Regions from separate parts of the Chryseobacterium sp. B21-037 genome, predicted to be linked through region 1. Evidence: riboswitches for the same ligand, from Rfam matches in the RefSeq annotation. Region 1 holds a riboswitch; each other region holds the start of a gene.
The links. A riboswitch is a leader RNA that binds a small molecule or an ion and turns the genes downstream of it on or off. The one in region 1 is predicted to bind S-adenosylmethionine.
Positions count from the first base shown of each region.

Region 2: it holds a riboswitch for S-adenosylmethionine, as region 1 does, so the genes downstream of both, MTQ00_RS17710 (SusC/RagA family TonB-linked outer membrane protein) here and MTQ00_RS14620 (TonB-dependent receptor plug domain-containing protein) in region 1, are expected to answer to the same signal.
Region 3: it holds a riboswitch for S-adenosylmethionine, as region 1 does, so the genes downstream of both, MTQ00_RS22400 (alpha/beta fold hydrolase) here and MTQ00_RS14620 (TonB-dependent receptor plug domain-containing protein) in region 1, are expected to answer to the same signal.

Region 1 covers NZ_JALGCB010000001.1:3,299,230-3,302,760, reverse strand. Annotated here, with positions in the region: gene MTQ00_RS14625 (outer membrane beta-barrel family protein) at 1-737, opposite strand, end outside; SAM-I-IV-variant riboswitch at 938-1,036, shown strand; gene MTQ00_RS14620 (TonB-dependent receptor plug domain-containing protein) at 1,342-3,531, shown strand, end outside.
Region 2 covers NZ_JALGCB010000001.1:3,959,735-3,963,265, forward strand. Annotated here, with positions in the region: gene pckA (phosphoenolpyruvate carboxykinase (ATP)) at 1-875, shown strand, start outside; gene MTQ00_RS17705 (type II 3-dehydroquinate dehydratase) at 926-1,330, opposite strand; SAM riboswitch class I at 1,576-1,672, shown strand; gene MTQ00_RS17710 (SusC/RagA family TonB-linked outer membrane protein) at 1,756-3,531, shown strand, end outside.
Region 3 covers NZ_JALGCB010000001.1:4,117,757-4,121,287, forward strand. Annotated here, with positions in the region: gene MTQ00_RS18440 (MGH1-like glycoside hydrolase domain-containing protein) at 1-1,382, opposite strand, end outside; SAM riboswitch class I at 1,572-1,680, shown strand; gene MTQ00_RS22400 (alpha/beta fold hydrolase) at 1,744-2,733, shown strand; gene MTQ00_RS22405 (ACT domain-containing protein) at 2,745-3,531, shown strand, end outside.

The DNA of each region.
Region 1 (3,531 bases):
CTGTTTTTATTATGATAGATATCGTAATTTAATAATAATCTGTCCTGTCCCAGATCAAATGTTAAGCCCGATTTCGCGAAATAACCACGGCCGATTCTATCCGTATTGCTTAATAATAAATCATTTTGATTCGAATTCAGCATACTTTCCCGATAGTTCTGTCCGATGTTCAGCTGCCATCCGAAATATTTATTACGGGCGTTTAAATTTAAAGAGTTGCTGGTTCTGCTTCTCAACTTACCGTAGTTGGTAAATGAATAATTTCCTGAATAAGTTGCCGTAAGATATTTATTGGCATTTTTGTTCGTAATGATATTCATAATTGCACCCCCGGAAGTTGCCGGGAATTCAGCGCCAGGTTGAGTGATCACTTCAATTCGGTCTACAGAATTGGCAGGCATCCCTTCCAAAAATGAATTGAGTTCATTGGAAGTAATGTTTAAAGGGCGTCCGTTAAGATAAACATCAAGGATCTTTCCCTGATACATCATACCGGCAATATCAGTAGACACCAGACCCGGAAGTTTTTTGATACCCTCTAAAACATTTCCGTTGTTCAGCTGGGGCTGTTCTGAAAAATCAAAAATAGTCCGGTCTGCTTTTTGTTCAACGGCTTTTTTAGTTTTGGTAATTACAACCCCTTCGATCTGCTTTTCCTTGACCTGGTTGTTGGTTTTTTCCTGAGCCTTTGTGACAATAATGCTTAAGGAAAATAAAACGAGTACAATTTTTTTCATAATGGTTTTTACTACTACTCAGTTAGACGTTTAAAATAAAAAAATGTTACAAGGAAAGTTTTTAGAGGGTTGTTTTATTCCATGAAATACCTCACAATAGAATATAATCATATTGCATCATCATACGGCTTGGTTTTGCGATTAATTTAAAAATTTTACAAATTATTTTTTTATTTGTAAAATAGTTATATCTTGTGCCTCACAATTATCAAGAATCTCATAGATGGGATAGCAACCTGCAAAACAAGCAAGGTGCTGAAATAGATAAGCCGGCAAGCTCCGGAAAAAATGTTTTTCTATTCATTCCCATCTTACAATTTTTGTTTAAAATTTAAAATCAATGTTTAAGAACAGGGAAAATTACAGCACAATGAATTTGACTTTTTGCCCGGCAGATATCGAAGCAAAGCTTCTGTATGCTGGTGATCACTCATGGCATTTCGTGATGTGTATGTGTTGTTGTTCTTAGCCTCTGGTTTCTATTAACTAATAAAACCGTTTATCATTTTTCTTTTAGCCTTGTGTTTTCAAGGTTACAGGATACTTTTTGCTTAAAATTTTAAGCAAACAAAAAAATTATAACAAAAATTTAAAAATAAAACACATGCGCCATTTTAAAAATAGAAGTATCATTGCTTCGGCCACTTTAATTTCGACGTTTTACTTCGCCCAGTCTGATACTCTAAAATCAAAAAAAATCGATGAGGTTGTTCTTCTCGGTTCAAGAGGATCAGGTAGATCATTAACAGATACTCCGGTTCCAGTAGACGTTATTAACATTTCAAAAATATTGAAACAAAGCCCGGTTAATAATATAAGCCAGGCTCTAAACTATATTGTCCCTTCTTTTTCCTCCACATCGCATACTGTAAATGACGGGACGGATTTTGTGGATCCTGCACAATTGAGGGGTTTAGGTCCCGATCAGGTTTTAGTTTTACTTAATGGGAAAAGAAGGCATCAGTCTTCACTCATCAATGTAACCCTTACACCAGGTAGGGGTTCGGTGGGAACAGATCTTAATGCGATTCCTGCTTTTGCTTTGGATAAAATTGAAGTGCTTCGGGATGGTGCTTCTGCACAATACGGATCTGATGCTATTGCAGGAGTTGTCAATTTAGGTCTTAAAAAAAGATTGGGGTTATCCGGTCAGTTATTTTTGGGAGGATATGCTTCACCGGTTACCAACAATTTTTCCGGTGGACTGGATGGAGAAACCATCTCTTTAGACCTGAATTATGGATTCAAACTTGGAAAACAGGGTTTCTTCAATATTACCACATCAACACAATACCGGGATCCTTATTCCCGAGCTGGTGTGAGGAATGGCGATATATACAATGCCTATAATGCTATTAACTACAGGGCTGCTCAAGATGGGATAGATATAGACGGGCTTTATAAGAATATAAATAATACTTCCAATAGCCAGCAAATTATCAATACGATTAAACAATATGCAACAAAAGTAAATTATTTTTCATCTGATTTACAGAATAAAATTGCAAACGCCAATAACATTTCAACTTTACAGGGTTTATTAGGAGGGGATGTTACCAATGATGAACTTGCATATAGAGGACTTCAACGGAAAGACTTCAGTATCAGGGCAGGACAGTCGAAACTACAATCAGCCCAGGTATATTATAATTCGGAAATTCCGATTAATGATGACTGGAAGGTGTATTCTTTTGGAGGATATAGCTACAGGCTGGGGAATGCCGGAGGTTTTTTCCGTTTGCCTAATACCGAGAGAAATATCAATTTTATAACACCCAACGGATATCTGCCACAGATTGAGTCTACCATTAATGATTATTCATATGCAGCTGGGATCAAAGGAAAATGGAATGACTGGAATATAGATCTCAGTAACACTTTTGGAAAGAATACTTTCAAGTTTGGAGTTGTTAATACTTTTAATTCTTCATTGGTCAACAACTCTCCAAGAAGATTTGATGCAGGTGGACTTGAGTTTTTGCAAAACACCCTAAACCTTGACTTTTCCAAAAAGTATGATGTATTGCATGGGCTGAACATTGCATTTGGAGGGGAATACCGTTATGAAAATTATAAGGTGAATGCCGGTAACGAGAATTCTTATGCCTCTTATGATATTTATGGAAATGTAGTGACCGTAAATACTCCAAAAAATGAGCTTGTGACTGATTTTTTTGGCGTAACAAGACCTGCCGGTTCCCAGGTATTTCCGGGATTTAGTCCGGATAATGCTGTTTCCGGAAATAGAAATAGTGTGGCCGGATATGTAGATGTGGAGCTGGAACCAACGGATTGGTGGCTGGTAGAAGGTGCTTTGCGCTATGAAAACTATTCAGACTTTGGATCTACCTTTAATTATAAACTAGCGACTAATGTGAAGTTGGCTGATAATTTTAATTGGAGAGGTGCTGTTTCTACAGGTTTTAGAGCCCCTTCATTAGCCCAGATCTATTATAGCTCAACATCAACCTTAATTCAACAGGGCAATACTACCCAGGTAGGAACTTTTAGGAATAATTCCGAGGCTGCACAGGCGCTTGGGATTCCAAAACTGAAACAGGAAACCTCCCAGTCGTACAGTACAGGACTTACTTGGAAAGCTCCAAATTTGAATCTTGTGGTTACAGCAGATGTTTATTATATTAAAATTAAAGATAGAGTAGTGCTCACTGATTTGTTTTTCAGGCCTAAAGGTACTAGAGGTGTAGATTTTCCTGAAGGATCGGATCAGGCGATTCTGCAGAATGCTTTTGACCTTGCAAGAGCTAGTGCCGCCAACTTTTTTGCGAATGCT
Region 2 (3,531 bases), 660 kb from region 1:
GTAAAACAACTTTATCCGCTGATCCTAAAAGATATCTTATTGGTGACGATGAACACGGTTGGGATAACAATGGAGTTTTCAACTATGAGGGAGGTTGCTATGCAAAAGTAATTGACTTATCGGAAGAAAAAGAACCGGACATTTTCAGAGCAATTAAAAGAGATGCTCTTCTTGAAAATGTTGTTGTAAATAATGGTGTTTCTGATTATACTGATAATTCAATCACTGAAAACACGAGAGTTTCTTATCCGATTTACCATATTAACAAAATTGTACTGCCTTCTAAAGCTGGGCATGCTAAGAAGATTGTTTATCTTTCAGCTGATGCATTCGGAGTATTACCTCCGGTTTCAATTTTAGATGAAAATCAGGCTCAATACCACTTTTTATGTGGATATACTTCTAAATTAGCAGGAACTGAAAGAGGAATTACTTCTCCAGAACCTTCATTCTCTCCGGCTTTTGGTGAGGCATTTCTTACGTTACATCCTACCATGTACTCTAAAACCTTGATTGGTAAAATGAAAGAACATGGAGCAAAAGCTTATTTGGTAAATACAGGATGGAACGGTACAGGAAAAAGAATCTCATTAAAAGATACAAGAGCCATTATTGATGCAATAATTGATGGATCTATTGAGAACGCTCCTAAGGCACAAGTACCTATTATGAACTTGGAAATTCCTACTTCTTTACCCAATGTTTCAGAAGGCATTCTGGATCCAAGACATACATACAGTGATGCTTCAGAGTGGGAAGAGAAGGCTAAAGACTTAGCATCAAGATATATTAAGAATTTTGAACAGTATTGTAACACTGAAGAGGGGAAAAAGCTGGTTGCTTCCGGACCTCAATTACAAGAACAAACAATATAAAAAAAGAAAAGCCTCATCATTGATGAGGCTTTTTTATGTATTAAAACATCCTAAAAGCTTAATAAAGCCAGTCTGTATCCTTTCATTCCAAAGCCGGATAATACAGCATCTGTGTGAGCCGCTGTTACTGACTTTTGCCGGAATTCTTCTCTTTTATAAATATTGCTGATATGTACTTCAATCTTAGGTTTCTGTATATTCTTTAAACAGTCGGCTATCGCATAAGAGTAATGAGTAAAAGCCCCCGGATTGATAATAACAGCATCAAAATCATCTTCCTGAAGTCTGTTAATTAATTCTCCTTCAATATTCGATTGATAATAGTTCAGTTCGTAAGAAAGGAATTCATCTTTTAGTTTTTCCAAATATTCATCCATTGAAATTATTCCATAAATTTCAGGTTCTCTTGTACCCAACAGATTTAGATTCGGCCCGTTTATGATTAAAATTTTCATAACATAAAATTAAAAAGTTTTTTTCGATTAGTGCGGATATTTTACGGGTTTTATTTGAAGAAGATGTTTTACATTATTTTTAATGATATTTCTCATGTTTAAAAATTTAACATTTTCTCTAATGGTTTATTAACAGGTGTTTTAAGTGAAAATTAAGTTAATTTTTGAGAATTTAAAATAAAAAATAAATTAGTCTACTTGTTTTATAGACTAATTGTTTTTAGATTTGCATCCATATTTCGATCGGCTTATAAAGAAAGATGGAGGGAACTGACCCTACGAAGTCTTAACAACCTGCATGATGCAAGGTGTTACATTCAGCCTTTTAAGGAAAAATAAGCATTTGGTTAAATCAATTTCTTGATGCCCTTTGCTGTGTTTTCCGCAAAGGGTATTTTTTTAATATTTAACAAATAAAATTGATTATGGTTAGTAGAAATTTATTCAAAGCTGGTGTTTGGATTTCACCCGGTGCTTTGTTTTTCTTAGGCATTATTAGTGTTAATGGGCAGGAGATAAAGCAGAAGAAAGATACGCTTAGGGAAAAAGATATTGATGAAGTCGTTGTAGTAGCTTACGGTAAAGCGAAAAAGACGAGTTACACAGGTTCTGTAGCGACGATCTCCAGCGAAAAGATTAATAATCGGCCGGTAACCAATATTACAAAAGCTTTGGAAGGGCAGGTAGCGGGATTGCAGGCAGTAAGTGCTTCAGGCCAACCGGGTGCTACGGCAACAATCCGTATCAGGGGGATCGGATCTATTAGTGCCTCAAGTAATCCTTTATTCGTGGTGGATGGAATTCCTTTTGATGGAAATATCAATTCTATCAGCCCAAATGATATAGAATCAATTAGTGTTTTGAAAGATGCTACGGCAAGCTCTCTGTATGGATCAAGAGGTGCTAACGGAGTGATTATTGTGACTACAAAGTCAGGGAAAAAAGGAGAATCACGAATCAATTTTAATATCAGTCAGGGATTTTCCAGCAGGGCTGTAAAGGACTATGAACAGGTTACCACGGACCAGTATTTTCAATTATATTGGGAAGCAATGAGAAATGGATATAAATCAGGACAGGTTTCAGCACAACAGGCTGCGCAAATGGCCACAGATAATCTTGTGAATAACCTGGGCATCAATCCATATGGTTCTAACTATGCAAAACCGGTAGGGACAGATGGAAAACTGCTGCCTGGAGCAAGGCCTTTATGGAATGATGACTGGAGGGATATACTACAAAGAGTGGCCTCAAGAAACCAGGTTGATCTTGATTTTAGTGGCGGAAATGAAAAAGGAAACTACTTTTTCTCATTGGGATATCTTGATGATAAGGGTATTGCCATAGGATCCGGATTTACAAAATACAGTACGAGATTGAAGATTAATAATGAAGTGAAAAAATGGTTAACAGTTGGAGCAAACCTTAGCTATACCAATAGTCTTCAGGAGGCACCACCATCTTCCGATTCAAGAACTGATAATATTATTAATGCAGCCAGAGTAATTCCTTCTTTTTATCCATACTATGAAAGAAATCCTGACGGAAGCTATAAGCTTGATGCTAACGGAAATACAATTTACGACTTCGGAAAGTACAGGCCGACAAGTGCTTTGCAAAATCAAAATGCAGCAGCAACTTTGCCATTAGACAAAAATGAAAACAGGGAAGATAACTTTTCAGGAAAAGGGTATTTGGATTTTACCTTCTTACCGGAATTAAAATTTAAATCCAGTTTTTCAATTGACCTGGTAAATTATAATGGGCATTATTATTCAAATCCGTTACTTGGGGAAGGTAGTGAAATCGGAGGTTCAGTGACCAAGACAAATTCACGGACATTATCTTATACAACCAGTAATATCTTGACCTATGACAAAAAATTCAATCAGCATCATTTCAATATTCTAGCCGGACAGGAGTTTTATCATTATGAGTATCAGACGATATCCGGAAGCCGAAGTCAGTTTTCTTTACCTTATTATTATGAACCGGATGCAGCGGCTTTATTAGGAGGTTTTAGTGGTAATAGTGATAAATTAGGTTTACTGAGTTTTTTAGGTAAAGCAGAGTATGATTTCAATAACACTTATTTTATTTCCGGATCTGTAAGATCAGACGGATCTTCCCGTTTTTCACCGCAAAACAGATGGGGAACTTTCTGGTCAGTAGGAGGTTCATGGAAGGCGTCTAATGAGCAA
Region 3 (3,531 bases), 820 kb from region 1:
TTCCATTCATACGCCGGAAGTTGTCCATTAGGATGCATATACCACTCTTTGGTTAACAAGAGAAGTTGGTTTTTTGCAAACTGGGCATCAATTAATGCATAGGGAACGCAGTGAAAAGCGAGATCCCAAGTAGCATACCATGGGTATTCCCATTTGTCCGGCATTGAAATAATGTCCTTATTGTGCATGTGGTTCCACTCTGTATTTCTTACATAATGATTGAAATCCCTCGGTGCATCAAAATTAGGATCTCCCTTAAGCCATTTCCCAACATTATAATGATAAAATTGTTTGTTCCATAATAGCCCTGCGAACGCCTGACGTTGAACATTTCTTTCATCATCATTCGTTACATCGTGCTGAACTTCTTCATAGAATTCGTTGGCCTCAGCAATCCGGGTGTTGAAAATCTCATCAAAATGATGAAATGGTTCATCGGTGTCGTTTGGCGCCAACCTGAAATCAAAGGTTTTTGATTGTCCCCCACCAATAATTTCTTCAATCACAAAAGCGGCTTTTGAACCTCTTTTTTCCGGATTAACGGTATTGGAGTTATGAATAATGTGATCGTTTATACCATCCTTGAAATAGGTGTTATCTGTTAAAGGAGCTCCGTATAATTTAGGTGTATTGGTTTCATTATCACAAAAGAGACTTTTGGCACCGGTATTTCTTGAATAGAATTTTTTGATGGAAATACTATCATGGTTAATATCAATACAACCGTTGTATGAGGCGTTTAGCTGACCTTTATAAGTATTATATCCCCATTTCCAGTTGTTACGGAACCAGGCTGTTGGAGCAACAACAATAGGTGCGTCGTTTTGGCTCCTGTTACAAACTGTGATACGGACTAAAAAATCTTCAGCATCTGCTTTACAGTATTCGATGAAAATATCAAAATATTCATCATTATCAAAGATTCCGGTATCAAAGATTTCAAATTCAGCTTCCTTTTTGCTTCGTCTGCCGTTTTCAGATAGCAGGTGATCATAAGGAAATTCATGGATCGGATATTTATACACCATCTTCATATAACTATGGGTAGGCGTGTTGTCCAGATAGTAAAAGATCTCTTTGATATCTTCACCATGATTGCCCTGGGGATTACTCAATCCGAAAAAACGTTCTTTGATCATTTTGTCCTTTTTGTTCCAAAATGAAAGAGCGAAACAAAAAAGCTGTTTGGTGTCCGATATTCCGGCAATCCCTTCTTCACCCCAACGGTAGGCATAACTTTCAGCTTTATCATGATTGGTGAAATTCCACGCATTGCCATTGGGACTATAATCCTCACGAACATTACCCCATTGTCTGTTGCTTACATAAGGCCCCCAGTTTTTCCATTTTATATCCTGTAATCTTTGTTTTTCTGCAGTCATAGTTCATCATTTTTCACTACGAAGGTAATTTTTTTGAAAAATAATTCCAATTTTTTCTATCTGAATAATTCTTAATACATCCTTGTAACTATAATGATTACAGGGATTTTCAGAATAAATTATTTTTTTCATGAAAAAATTAAATAAAATGTTATATCTTTGCACCATTCGATCATTCAAATATTGAAAATGTTATCAAGAAAGGTTGAGGGATTAGACCCGATGAAACCTTAGCAACCCTTTGCGCAAGCGAAGAAGGTGCTACGTTCTACCAAATTATTTTTTGGACAGATAACTTACTGAGTTTTTCAGCCATTTCCTGTGGCATTTTCAATTGTATTATAAATAATGTATAATAGAATTGAAAACAGAACTAAAACATATTAATCTTTCGTATCAAACTAATTCCGGAAAGGAATGCAATATCCCGTTGAGCTATCAGACCTTCGGGAAAGAGCTGTTTTCAGCACCTGTTATTTTAATCAACCATGCTTTAACGGGAAATTCCAATGTATCGGGAACAAATGGCTGGTGGAAGCAATTAGTAGGAGATGGCCAGGTGGTTGATACCAATGTCTATACGGTTTTGTGTTTCAATATTCCCGGAAATGGTTACGATGATTTTTTAATTGAAGAATATGAAGAGTTTACTCCTTCGGATATTGCAGGCATATTTTTAAAAGGGCTAGAATTACTTAACATTAAAAGTCTATATGCGATTATCGGAGGTTCTCTTGGTGGAGGAATAGGATGGGAAATGCTGGTTAAACGCCCGGAACTTGCAGAAGTATTTATTCCCATTGCCTGTGATTTCAGAACTCATGATTGGCTGCATGCGCAATGTATGGTTCAGAAATTTTTATTAAATGGAAATGACGCTCCGTTACAAAAGGCAAGAATCCATGCAATGCTATGTTATAGAACCCCACAATCTTTAAACGACAGATTTCAAAATAAATACAATACCGCAAAAAATAAGCTTGAATCGGAAGATTGGCTTGAATATCACGGAAAAGCTCTTAATGAAAGATTTAGTTTAAAATCTTATCAACTGATGAATCATTTGCTGATGAACATTAATGCCGAGGAAGAAAGGCTGGAGAATGTACAGGCACGAATGCACTTGATCTCCGTTGATACAGATTTGTTCTTTCCTGCTTCCGAAATCCGGATGTGTTTTGAAAAACTGAAAGGTAAAAAAAAGGATGTTTCTTATCACGAGATCACCTCAGTTCACGGGCATGATGCCTTCCTAATGGAATACAAACAATTAAATAATATCATTAAAACCATTTTATTACAGAAAGAAACTGAACAATTACAAGAAACCTGTAATAAAGCTAAACAATAAAGAATGAACAGATGAAAAATGTTAACGAAATAAAATTTTTAAAGAACAGATCAATCATCAAATTTGAAGGAGAAGATTTCTTAGGGGAAATCGGTATTGACGGTAGAATTTTTAAAGCACTTACTTTAGCCAGGATTAGTGTAGGAGTGATCTCACAACAGGCTATAGAAAACGGAATATCAATTTTGGTTCACGAAAACGATTCTGAAAATGCGGTTAATTGTCTGATTGAGGAATTTGAAGCGGAAAGGAAATCAGGAGCAGTATCTCAGATTTATAGTATTAATAACGTTTCAGTTCTGGGGTTTGTAGCTGAAGATTTTAATAAAATACTGGCGGAACTGGCAAGAAATAATGTTTTTCCTTTGCTTCTGAATCAGATAGCAAGTGAAAAAAGAGTAAATATTGTAGTTACCTCTTCTCAGGATGAGAAAACTAAGAATATCATTGAATCTGAAATATCCAAAAAACCTAAAACCGTTCATCTTGCAATCATTGGACATGGGAATGTGGGTAAAACTCTGATTGACCAGGTATTGGAATCTTCCGAAGAAATTAAGAGACGGAAAAAAATAGATCTTAAAGTAGTGGCTGTTGCTAATTCAAGAAAAATAGCATTCAATAAAAAAGGTTTTGGTCATAATTGGAATGATGAGGTTTTAGTTGCTGAAAACCCTTCCAATGTTGATGAACTGATCAGTTTCTCCAGAGAGAATCAGCTGGAGAATCTTATTGTGGTTGATAATACGGCGAGTAAGGATTTTGTTAAGAATTATCATGCTTTAGCTGAGAACGGAT